Rhodopseudomonas palustris: one gene and its partner. The protein of the gene in region 2 interacts with the protein of the main gene of each other region in a pairwise test. Links are inferred from orthologs where the notes say so. Each region holds a gene or a part of one and is shown on either strand. Other genes may lie near its edges.

Evidence for each region. Proteins that work in one complex are often made in the same cells at the same time.
Region 1: the proteins of RPPS3_RS13525 (region 2) and RPPS3_RS01450 interact in binary tests that used the Escherichia coli proteins (3 or more experiments, as listed by UniProt). The link is inferred for Rhodopseudomonas palustris from one-to-one orthologs.

What each region holds. Positions count from the first base shown.
Region 1 is NZ_CP019966.1:304,692-310,147, reverse strand. The notes cover bases 1,793-4,770. They hold RPPS3_RS01450 (P-II family nitrogen regulator), read right to left. Parts: upstream 3,462-4,770; coding sequence 3,123-3,461; downstream 1,793-3,122. Other genes in these bases: RPPS3_RS01445 (ammonium transporter), read right to left, coding at 3,771-4,770; RPPS3_RS01455 (ammonium transporter), read right to left, coding at 1,793-3,085. Also shown: RPPS3_RS01470 (aminotransferase class I/II-fold pyridoxal phosphate-dependent enzyme), read right to left, coding at 1-706; RPPS3_RS01465 (HepT-like ribonuclease domain-containing protein), read right to left, coding at 829-1,218; RPPS3_RS01460 (nucleotidyltransferase family protein), read right to left, coding at 1,178-1,474; more of RPPS3_RS01455, read right to left, coding at 1,643-1,792; more of RPPS3_RS01445, read right to left, coding at 4,771-5,102; RPPS3_RS01440 (P-II family nitrogen regulator), read right to left, coding at 5,178-5,456. UniProt on the Escherichia coli protein: Involved in the regulation of nitrogen metabolism. Regulates the activity of its targets by protein-protein interaction in response to the nitrogen status of the cell.
Region 2 is NZ_CP019966.1:2,903,906-2,909,382, reverse strand. The notes cover bases 773-3,771. They hold RPPS3_RS13525 (two-component system sensor histidine kinase NtrB), read right to left. Parts: upstream 2,859-3,771; coding sequence 1,686-2,858; downstream 773-1,685. Other genes in these bases: dusB (tRNA dihydrouridine synthase DusB), read right to left, coding at 2,855-3,771; ntrC (nitrogen regulation protein NR(I)), read right to left, coding at 773-1,676. In the rest of the region: RPPS3_RS13535 (sensor histidine kinase NtrY-like), read right to left, coding at 1-74; more of ntrC, read right to left, coding at 234-772; more of dusB, read right to left, coding at 3,772-3,856; RPPS3_RS13515 (bifunctional 2-C-methyl-D-erythritol 4-phosphate cytidylyltransferase/2-C-methyl-D-erythritol 2,4-cyclodiphosphate synthase), read left to right, coding at 4,130-5,326; RPPS3_RS13510 (CinA family protein), read left to right, coding at 5,329-5,477.

The sequences.
Region 1 (5,456 bases), 2.6 Mb from region 2 along the record:
CGCTGCCGGGCGCGACCTGGGTGTAGATCTCCGAGTAGCACTCGTCGCTGAGGATCATGAAGCCGTAGCGATCGGCGAGCTGCTTCAGATGCACGAAGTAATCGCGCGAGGCGACCGAGCCTTGCGGGTTCGCCGGCGAAGCCAGATAGATTGCCACCGTGCGTTTCAGCGTGGCCTCGTCGAGCCGATCGAGATCCGGCAGGAAACCGTTGGCGAGCGTGGTTGGAAGGAACACCGCCTCGCAGCCAGCGGCGCGCGCGCCGGCCGCATAGGCCGGATAGAACGGGTTGGGCATCAGGATCGCCGGCGTGCCGTCGCGCTTCGGCACGTAGCGCGCGGCAGCGATCGCAGCGAGGAACAGCCCTTCGCGGCTGCCGTTCAGCACCAATATTTCGGTTTCGGGATCAGGCGCGCGACCGAGCGCAAAGCGCTTGGTCAGCCAAGCGGATGCGGCTTTGCGGAACGGCTCGATGCCTTTGGCCAGCGGATAGCGGCCGAACTCGCCGGTATGCCGCGCCAACACGGCGCCGACGAAATCCGGGACCGGATGCTGCGGTTCCCCGACCGACAGATTGATCAGGCTTTGGCCCGGCTGATACGGCGCCAGCAGTTCGGTCAGCCGCGCGAACGGCGAGCGCTCGCTCTGCCCGGTAGCGTCGACGCTGCCGGCCGCACGCGCCGGTGTGGTGGAAGCGGACAAAGCCATTCGAAATACGCCAGTTTTCACCGCACCCGATCGCCGTGGTGGATCGAGCGGAAACAGATCAGCCACCATAGATACGGCGAGGTTAAGACGCGATTAACCATCGACCGGCGGCGACACAGCCTTCACTGCGGCCGCTGCTCGTCGCGGCGGGCAAGTTCTTCTGCCACCATGGCTTTCAGCGCCGGCAGAGCGCGTTGGACGGTGTCCCAGATCATCTGCGCGGCGACGTCCTCGTAATCGTGCCGGTAGACATTGCCGGATCCTGCAATCTGCTTCCAAGGGATCGAGCTGTGCCGGTTCTTGATGTCTTCGGACACGCGGCGGGACGCCTCGGAGATGATCTCGAGGCAGCGCGTGACCGCGTACACGGTTCGCAGATCGTTTTTGAATTCCGTCTCGGTCAGGCCGCGGGTGAATACGATTGCGAGTTCGATATGATGCTGGATGTCGCTTAGTGCGGTCGCCGATGCGTCAGAACGCATAGATGGCATCTTGCGCGGCGCTCGGCGCAACGGACGGCTTGAGCTGGTCGCGGTTCACGACGTCGACCGGATGGTCGAACAGGCCTGCGATGTAGTCCTTTAGCTCCACGTAGTCGAACACGGTGATGCGAGCCGTCGGATCGATCTCGATCAGCACATCGATATCGCTGTCCGGAAGGTTAGTACCACGCGCCACCGATCCAAACAGGGCAGCCCGCCGGACACCGCGCGCACGTAGCGGGGCCTCCGAATTCTTCAAGATCTCAAGTGCGGTGCGGCGGTCCATGGACGCAGTATAGCAGGTTTCGGGTTCGGAGCCTTGCGGCCGCGGGCCATAAAGAAAGGGGCCCCAGCTTGCGCTGGGACCCCTCGACGGTTCGGACATTGCCGGGTAGTTGCCCGAACCGTAGGTCTGGGCGCGGCGGTCTGGAGAACGCCGCGCCCTCGGGAGAACTTACATGTTGTAAGCGCGCTCGGTGTGCTCGACGAGGTCGAGGCCTTCGCGTTCGACTTCCACCGGGGCCCGCAGACCGACGATCACGTCGACGACCTTGTAGAGGATCGCCGAGCCGATGCCGGACAGCAGCACGGTGGTGCCGACGCCCCAGCACTGCGAGATCAGCTGGGTGGTCATGTCGTAGTCGCCGACCTTGCCGGCCACGTAGTCGTACACGCCGGTGCCGCCGAGAGCCGGGTTCACCAGGATGCCGGTGCCGATCGCGCCGACGATACCGCCGACCGCGTGGACGCCGAACACGTCGAGCGAGTCGTCATACTTCAGCGCGTTCTTCACCACGGTGCAGAAGAACAGGCAGACCACGCCGACCACCAGGCCGAGCACGATCGCGCCCATCGGGCCGGAGAAGCCGGCGGCCGGAGTGACTGCGACCAGACCGGCGACGGCGCCCGACAGCGCACCGAGCACCGACGGATGACCCTTGAAGATCCACTCGGCGAACATCCACGACAGCGCCGCCGCCGCAGTCGCGACGAAGGAGTTGGTCATGGCGAGCGCAGCGCCGCCCGAAGCTTCGAGGTTCGAACCGGCGTTGAAGCCGAACCAGCCGACCCAGAGCAGCGAGGCGCCGATCATGGTCATGGTCAGCGAGTGCGGAGCCATCAGCTCCTTGCCGTAGCCGGTGCGACGGCCGACCAGCAGGGCGCCCACCAGACCGGCGATGCCGGCGTTGATGTGCACCACGGTGCCGCCCGCGAAGTCGATCGCGCCCTTCTTGAACAGGAAGCCGGCGTCGGCGTTGACTTCGTCGAGCTTGGCCTGCGCGGCGGTCTTGGCGGCTTCGTCGGCAGCGGCAGCGAGCGCCTTGGCGGCGTCGTTGATCGCGTCCGGACCGGCCCAGTACCAGACCATGTGGGCCATCGGCAGGTAGATCAGGGTGATCCACAGCGGGATGAACAGCGCCACGGCGGCGAACCGGGTACGTTCAGCGAAGGCGCCGACGATCAGCGCGGGAGTGATCGCGCAGAAGGTCATCTGGAAGCAGACGTACACCAGCTCCGAGATGTTGGCGTCGACCGAGAAGGTTGCGGCCTTGGAGTCGGTGGTCACGCCGGCGAGGAACGCCTTGGAGAAGCCGCCGATGAAGTCCGAACCGCCGGTGAAGGCGAGGCTGTAGCCGTACAGGGCCCAGATGATGCAGGCGATACACACGGTGTAGAACACCTGCGCCAGCACCGAGAGCATGTTCTTGGAACGGACCAGACCGCCGTAGAACAGCGCCAGGCCCGGGATGGTCATCAACAGCACCAGCACCGTCGAGGTGAGCATCCAGGCGTTGTCGCCCTTGTTGACCGTTGGCTCGGCGTAGGCCGCGGTTGCGGCGAACATGCCGGCCGCAAGGACCGCCAGTCCCGCGCCGTAGGGACGTTTGAACGTCATTTGTCGTCTCCTGAGTGAAGCAATGAAGGTGAGGGGATCAGAGGGCGGCCGCGTCGGCCTCGCCGGTGCGGATGCGCACGGCGTGGTCGAGGCCGATGACGAAGATCTTGCCGTCGCCGATCTGGCCGGTCTTGGCGGCGCTGGTGATCGCCTCGATGGTCTTCTCGACCTGCTCGTTGGCAATCGCGACCTCGATCTTGATCTTGGGCAGGAAGCTCACCGCGTATTCAGCGCCGCGGTAGATCTCCGTGTGGCCTTTCTGGCGGCCGTATCCCTTCACTTCCGTCACCGTCAAACCGTGAACGCCGATGGCGGTCAGGGCGTCACGGACTTCTTCGAGTTTGAATGGCTTAATGATCGCCATAACAATTTTCATGGGTCCTATCCCCGCTAGGTCCCGACCGAACTGGCCGGGAAATGATCTCGACTGAAAATCCCCACGCGGAGCATCACTACGCGGGCACAGCCGGCCCCTTAGAATCAAATGCCGTGCCAGTCGGGCGGGGCTTTGGAATCGTTTCGGAATCAGCGCCTTTTTCGCGGTGTGGCACTGGAGCACCAGCTGCGCTATTCGGTCGCGCTCAACAGGTGGGCATGCCTGATCAAAAATCAGGCATGCCAGCTTGCGGACACAATGATTGCCCAACCGAAGGGCATAACGCTTAGTCTAAAGTCGGGCGCTGGCTTACTGCAGCGCCTCTCCATGCTGCGAAATATCCAGGCCTTCGATCTCGTGCTCGCGGGAGACGCGGAGCGCCACGAACAGGCTGACGGCTTTCAGCAGCACATAGGTGGCCACGCCGGACCAGACGAAGGTGACTAAGATACCGGCAAGCTGGGTCAGCGGCTGCATCCAGGAGCCCTCGAGCGCGCCTGAGACGCCGCCGATCGAGGCGGTAGCGAAGATGCCGGCCAGGAACGTCCCGGTGAGACCGCCGATGCCGTGGACGCCGAATACGTCGAGCGAGTCGTCGTAGCGCAGCTTGTGCTTCAGCCAGGTGCAGGCCCAGTAGCAGATCAGGCCGGCGACGATACCGATCACCACGCCATGCCAGGGTTCGACATAGCCCGACGCCGGCGTAATGGTGCCGAGACCGGCGACGGCGCCGGAGATCATGCCGAGCACCGACGGCTTGCGCCGCGCCATCCATTCGATCGCGCCCCAGGTCAGCGCGCCGGAGCAGGCGGCGAGGTGGGTGGCGGTGATGGCGAACACCGCGCGGGAATCCGCCGCCAGCGCGGAGCCGCCATTGAAGCCGAACCAGCCGACCCACAACAGGCCGGTGCCGATGACGGCGAGCGACAGGTCGAACGGCGACAGGTTTTCCATGCCGTAGCCGTGGCGGCGGCCGATCACGATCGCCGCCACCAGGCCGCCGGTGCCGGCCGACAGGTGCACCACCAGGCCGCCGGCGAAATCGAGCACGCCCATCGCGCCCAAAAAGCCGCCGCCCCAGATCCAATGCGCCAGCGGCACATAGACGAAGATGAACCAGCCGATCGAGAACAACAGGTAGGCGGAAAACCGCATCCGGTCGGCGACCGAGCCGGCCACCAGGGCCACCGTGATGACCGCAAACGTCATCTGGTAGAGCATGAACAGCGCTTCCGGGATGGTCTTGGCCGCCGGATTGACGCTGTCCATGGTCATGCCGGCCAGGAAGATTCGGTCGAACGAGCCGATCAGGCTGCCGCTGCCGGTGAAGGCGAGCGAATAGCCGAACGCCACCCACAGGATCGAAATCAACGCCACGGCCGCGAGGCTCTGGGCCATCGTGGCCAGCACGTTCTTCTTGCGCACCATGCCGGAGTAGAACAGCGCCAGACCGGGGATGGTCATCATCAGCACGAAGGCGGTCGCGACCGTCATCCAGGCGGTGTCGGCCGGGCTGATGCCGGGCGTCCCCGTGGCCGTCCCCTGCGCCAGAGCCGGCGTCACGCCGGCTGCCGCAAGGCCGAATGTTGCAAGGATGTAGCCCGTCGCGGCCGACGCCGCGCGGCGTAGCAACAAGGTCATGATGCCCGTCCTGTTGGAACTGTGCGCGGCGCCCCCCGGCTCCGCGGGGTTGGGAAATGGCTGTCGAAGGCCGGCTTACAGCGCGTCGACGTCGGTCTCGCCGGTGCGGATCCGCAACGCGCGGTCGATCGGCGTGACGAAAATCTTGCCGTCACCGATTTGACCGGTGCGGGCGCCGCGGGTGATGACTTCGACCGCCTTGTCGGCGAGGGCGGAATCGACCGCAATCTCGATCCGCAGCTTGGGCAGGAAATTCACGATGTACTCGGCACCACGATAGATCTCGGTATGGCCGCGCTGGCGGCCGTAGCCCTTGACCTCGGTGACGGTCATGCCGTGAACGCCGATCTCGGT
Region 2 (5,477 bases):
CGCCAGGTGCGCAGCCGCGGCTCGGCAATCGAGGGGTCGTCAACGGGTTGGGCCGACGTCTCTGCGCTGGTCATTCCGGCAATAATCATTGAATGCGTTCGGCCGCCGAATTGGGCAGACCGTGTGATGCATTCCTACAACAATGTTGCTCAATTGCGACAATATCGCGGCGCCTCGCCCGAGCCACCTCGGGCGAGTACGCGGTCCACAGCCGAAAAGCTTGCCCCGGCGTCTCAGCCGCCGGTGCGGTAGACTTGGATGTCGAGGTCGCGGATCTTCTTCCGCAGGGTGTTGCGGTTGAGCCCCAGCAAGTCGGCGGCCCGAATCTGGTTGCCGCGAGTCGCCGCCAGCGCGGCGGTGAGCAGCGGCACTTCGATCTCGCGCAGCACCCGGTGGTAGAGGCCGGGCGGCGGCACACCATTCGGGAAGCCCGAGAAGTGCGACGACAGATACATTTCGACCGCGCCACCGAGGTTGTCGACGGTGTGCGGAGCGTTGCCGCCCGCGACCACCGGCGGCGGCGCCAATTCGCCGTCGATCACCGAGGCGGTGATCACTTCCTGCGGGTACAGCGCAGCCAGTCGGCGCGCGAGATTTTCCAGCTCGCGGACGTTGCCCGGCCAGCGATGCTGCTTCATCCGCTCGAGCGCCGCGGCATCGAGCTTCTTGGCCGGCAGGCCGTCCTTCTCGGCCAGGGCAAAGAAGTGCCGGACCAGATCCGGCAAGTCCTCGATGTGCTCGCGCAGCGGCGGCAGCCGCAGCGGCACCACGTTGAGGCGGAAGAACAGGTCTTCGCGGAACAGGCCCTGCTGGATCAGGACGCGGAGGTCCTTGTTGGACGCCGCGACGATCCGGACGTCGGTCTTGATCGGGGTGCGGCCGCCGACCGTGGTGTATTCGCCTTGCTGCAGCACGCGCAGCAGCCGGGTCTGCGCCTCCATCGGCATGTCGCCGATTTCGTCGAGAAACAGCGTGCCGCCTTCGGCCTGCTCGAACCGGCCCGAAGCTCGGGTGTTGGCGCCGGTGAATGCGCCGCGTTCGTGGCCGAACAATTCGGATTCGATCAGATCGCGCGGGATCGCCGCCATGTTGACGGCAACGAACGGACCGTTGCGGCGCTTGCCGTAGTCGTGCAGCGCCCGCGACACCAGCTCCTTGCCGGTGCCGGACTCGCCGGTGATCATCACCGTGAGGTCGGTCTGCATCAGCCGCGCCAGAACGCGATAGATTTCCTGCATCGCCGGCGAACGGCCGACCAGCGGGATCGAGTCGAATTCGCCTTCGTCGTTGGCGCTGCTGATCCGTTCCTTCGGCTCGGCGAGCGCGCGGCCGACGATCGCGATCAGTTCCTTCAGGTCGAACGGCTTCGGCAGATATTCGTAGGCGCCCTTCTCCGATGCACGGATCGCGGTCATGAAGGTGTTCTGCGCGCTCATCACGATGACCGGCAGGTTCGGGCGCAGCTTCTTGATCCGCGGCAGCAGATCGAATGCGTTCTCGTCCGGCATCACCACGTCGGTGATCACCAGATCACCCTCGCCCTGGCTCACCCAACGCCACAGCGTCGCCGCGTTGCCGGTCAGCCGCACTTCGTAGCCGGCGCGCGATAGCGCTTGGTTGAGTACCGTGCGGATGGCGGTGTCGTCGTCCGCGACGAGAATACTACCTGCGGGCATTGGGAGTCCTCATCTTGCAGTCTGTGAGGCATCGGACGACGCCGGCGCGTCCTCGCCGTTCGGGGATTGAAGGGCCTTAGCGGTGTTGAACATCGGCATCAGCACCCGGAAGGTGGTTTTGCGCGGCTGCGATTCACACTCGATGATGCCGCCGTGATCGCCGACGATCTTCGCTACCAATGCAAGACCGAGGCCGGAGCCGGACGGCTTGGTGGTGACGAACGGATCGAACAGGTTCGGCAGCAGATCTTCGGGAACGCCGGGACCGTTGTCCCGCACACAGAATTCCAGCGGCAGCGACACCCTTGTCTTCTTGCCCGGCACCGACAGCCGGACACCGGGGCGGAACGCGGTGGTGAGTTGGATCTCGCCATCGGAGCCGAGATCGACCACAGCCTCGGCAGCGTTCTTCACCAGATTGAGGAACACCTGGATCAGTTGATCCTGATTGGCGAGCACCGGCGGCAACGACGGGTCGTAGTCCTCGATGAACTTGATGTTGCGGGCAAAGCCCGACTGCGCCAGCCGCTTCACGTGATCCAGCACCGAGTGGATGTTCACCGGGCCGCGCGCGACCGGACGGTCGTCGCCGAACACTTCCATGCGGTCGACCAGCGTGACGATGCGGTCGGCTTCATCGCAGATCAGCCGGGTCAGCATCCGGTCTTCGGCGGATGCCTGCTGCTCCAGCAGTTGCGCTGCGCCGCGGATGCCGGACAGCGGGTTCTTGATCTCATGCGCCAGCATGGCGGCGAGCGCGATAACCGAGCGCGCGGCGCTGCGATGCGTCAGCTGGCGGTCCATCTTGTCGGCGATGGTGCGCTCCTGCAGCATCACCACGATGTGGCCAGGCCGTTCGTTGAGCGGCGCGACGTGCAGATCGACCTGGCGGTCGGCGCCGATCCGCGGCGTGCCGAGATCGACCTTGTATTCGTTGACCGGCGAATGCCCGACGCGAACCTGTTCGATCAGCGCCAGCAGCGGGCTGCCGAACGGCACCAGGTCGGTCAGCGACTGCCGCCGCAGCAACTGCGTTGAAATCTCAAAGAACGATTCGGCCGCCATGTTGGCGTCGACGATCTTGCCGTCCGGGCCGACCAGCAGCACGGGATTCGGCAGCGCGTTGAGGATCGCATCGCTGTCGGTCGGCTGCGCCCGGCGCGGTTCGACGATGGCGTTCATGCGGCGGCCCTCCAGGCGAAATCATCGTAGGCATCGGCGAGCGCGCTATGCACGCGGGCCGGATTCTCTTCGGTCAGGATCGTGGTGCGCCAGCTCTTCAGAACCGACGGCGGAGCGCCGGCGCTGGCAGCGGCCACCTCGAGCGACCAGCCGAGATGTTTGCGAGCGTGACGCAGCCCGATTTTGACGCCGTACAGCGCCAGAATGTCGTCGTAGAGCGTGCGCAAGTAATCGCGCTGCGCGGCGAGCGGAGGCTCGGCCTCGACCTGACCGGTGGTGAGCTGGCGCCCCACCTGCCCCGGCAACCACGGCCGCCCCTGGGCGCCGCGCCCAATCATCACCGCGTCGGCTCCGGAGCGCTTCAACGCTTCGACCGCGCTGGCGTGGCAGGTAATGTCGCCGTTGACCACCAGCGGAATCGAGATCGCGTCCCGGACGGCGCGGACCGCGTTCCAATCGGCTTCGCCCTTGTAGAACTGCTGCCGGGTACGACCATGAACCGTGACGAGCTGCACCCCGGCGTCCTGCGCACGCCGCGCCAGCTCGGGCGCGTTGCGGGAACGATCGTCCCAGCCGAGCCGCATCTTTAGCGTCACCGGCACCCGAACCGCACCGATCGTGGCTTCGATCAGTGTCAGCGCGTGATCGAGATCGCGCATCAGCGCCGAACCGGACAGGCCGCCGGTGACGTGCCGCGCCGGGCAGCCCATGTTGATGTCGATGATGTCGGCGCCGCCGGCTTCCGCGATCCGGGCGCCCTCGGCCATCCAGCGCGCCTCGCAGCCGGCAAGCTGAACGACATGCGGCCCCTGCCCGACCTTGTCGCAACGCCGGACTGACATCCGGCGGCCGGCGACCAGGTCCTCGCTGGCGGTCATCTCCGACACCACCAGACCAGCGCCCAGCTCGGCAACTTGCCGGCGGAACGGCGCATCGGTAATGCCTGTCATCGGCGCCAACAACACCGGATCAGGCACCGCAATATTGCCAATCCTCAAAGGCGGCGAACCTGTTACAGTCGGGCGCGTCACTCGTTGCTCATTTGGTAGCCAGCGCAGTTGCAGGCTCGGCTTCGCTCAATGTTTGAGCATTGTAGATCATTGCCTACAGTTTAGCCAATCATATCTGACATGCAAGTGCGTTGCAGCAATTGTCCCCGGCCGCCGGCGGCTGCGGCGATGGAATCATGCTGCTTTCCTGCTCCGGCATGGTAAGGGCTGTGCACCGGCGCGACCAGCGCAGGCCATCCCAATTCCGTATCAATTGATCCGATGCCGAACTCGCCCCGTACTGCTGCCATTATCGTCGCCGCCGGTCGCGGCCTGCGCGCCGGCGCGGGCGGCCCCAAGCAATATCGCACCCTCGCCGGACGGCCGGTGATCGCCCGGGCGATGGAGCCGTTCTGCACCCATCCGGGCGTGATGGCGGTGCAACCGGTGACGAATCCCGACGACACCGAGATGTTCAATGCGGCGGTGGCCGGCCTGAATTTCCGCCCTGCGGTCGGCGGCGGCGCGACCCGGCAGGCCTCGGTGCGCGCCGGCCTGGAGGCTCTGGCCGAGCTGAAGCCGGATATCGTACTCATCCATGACGCCGCGCGCTGCTTCGTCACCCCGGAACTGATCTCCCGCGCCATCACCGCGGCCGGCACGACTGGCGCGGCGCTGCCGGTGGTCCCGGTGACTGACACCATCAAGCAGGTCGACGCCAACGGCGCGGTCGATGCGACGCCGGACCGTGCGGTGTTGCGGATCGCCCAGACCCCGCAGGCATTCCGCTTCGACGTGATCCTCGACGCCCACCGCCGCGCGGCCTCTGGCGGCCGGGATGATTTCACCGACGACGCCGCGATCGCCGAATGGGCGGGATTGACGGTGTCGACCTTCGAGGGCGATGCTAACAACATGAAGATGACCACCCCGGAAGATTTCGCGCGCGAGGAAAGCCGGCTGATGGCCGCCCTGGGCGATATCCGCACCGGCACCGGCTACGACGTGCATGCGTTCGGCGAAGGCGATCACGTCTGGCTGTGCGGCCTGAAGGTGCCGCACACCCGCGGCTTCCTGGCGCATTCGGACGGCGACGTCGGCCTGCATGCGCTGGTCGACGCAATCCTCGGCGCGCTGGCGGATGGCGACATCGGCTCGCACTTCCCGCCGACCGATCCGCAGTGGAAGGGCGCAGCCTCCGACAAGTTCCTCAAATACGCGATCGACCGTGTCACCGCGCGTGGCGGCCGCGTCGCCAATCTCGAAGTGACGATGATCTGCGAGCGGCCGAAGATCGGCCCGCTGCGCGACGCGATGCGTCAGCGCATCGCCGAGATCACCGGCGTGCCGGTGTCGCGCGTCGCGGTGAAGGCCACCACCAGCGAAAAGCTCGGCTTCACCGGCCGTGAGGAAGGCATCGCGGCGACCGCGTCCGCCACCATCCGGCTGCCCTGGGGCGCCGACGGACTGGCCGGCTGACGATGAGTAGCAACGACGCCCGCGCCCTCGCCCGCTCGTTGCTCGACCTCTGCCGTTCGCGGAAGCTGATGATCGCGACCGCCGAGTCCTGCACCGGCGGTCTGGTCGCCGGCGCGCTGACCGACATCCCCGGCTCGTCCGACGTGATCGA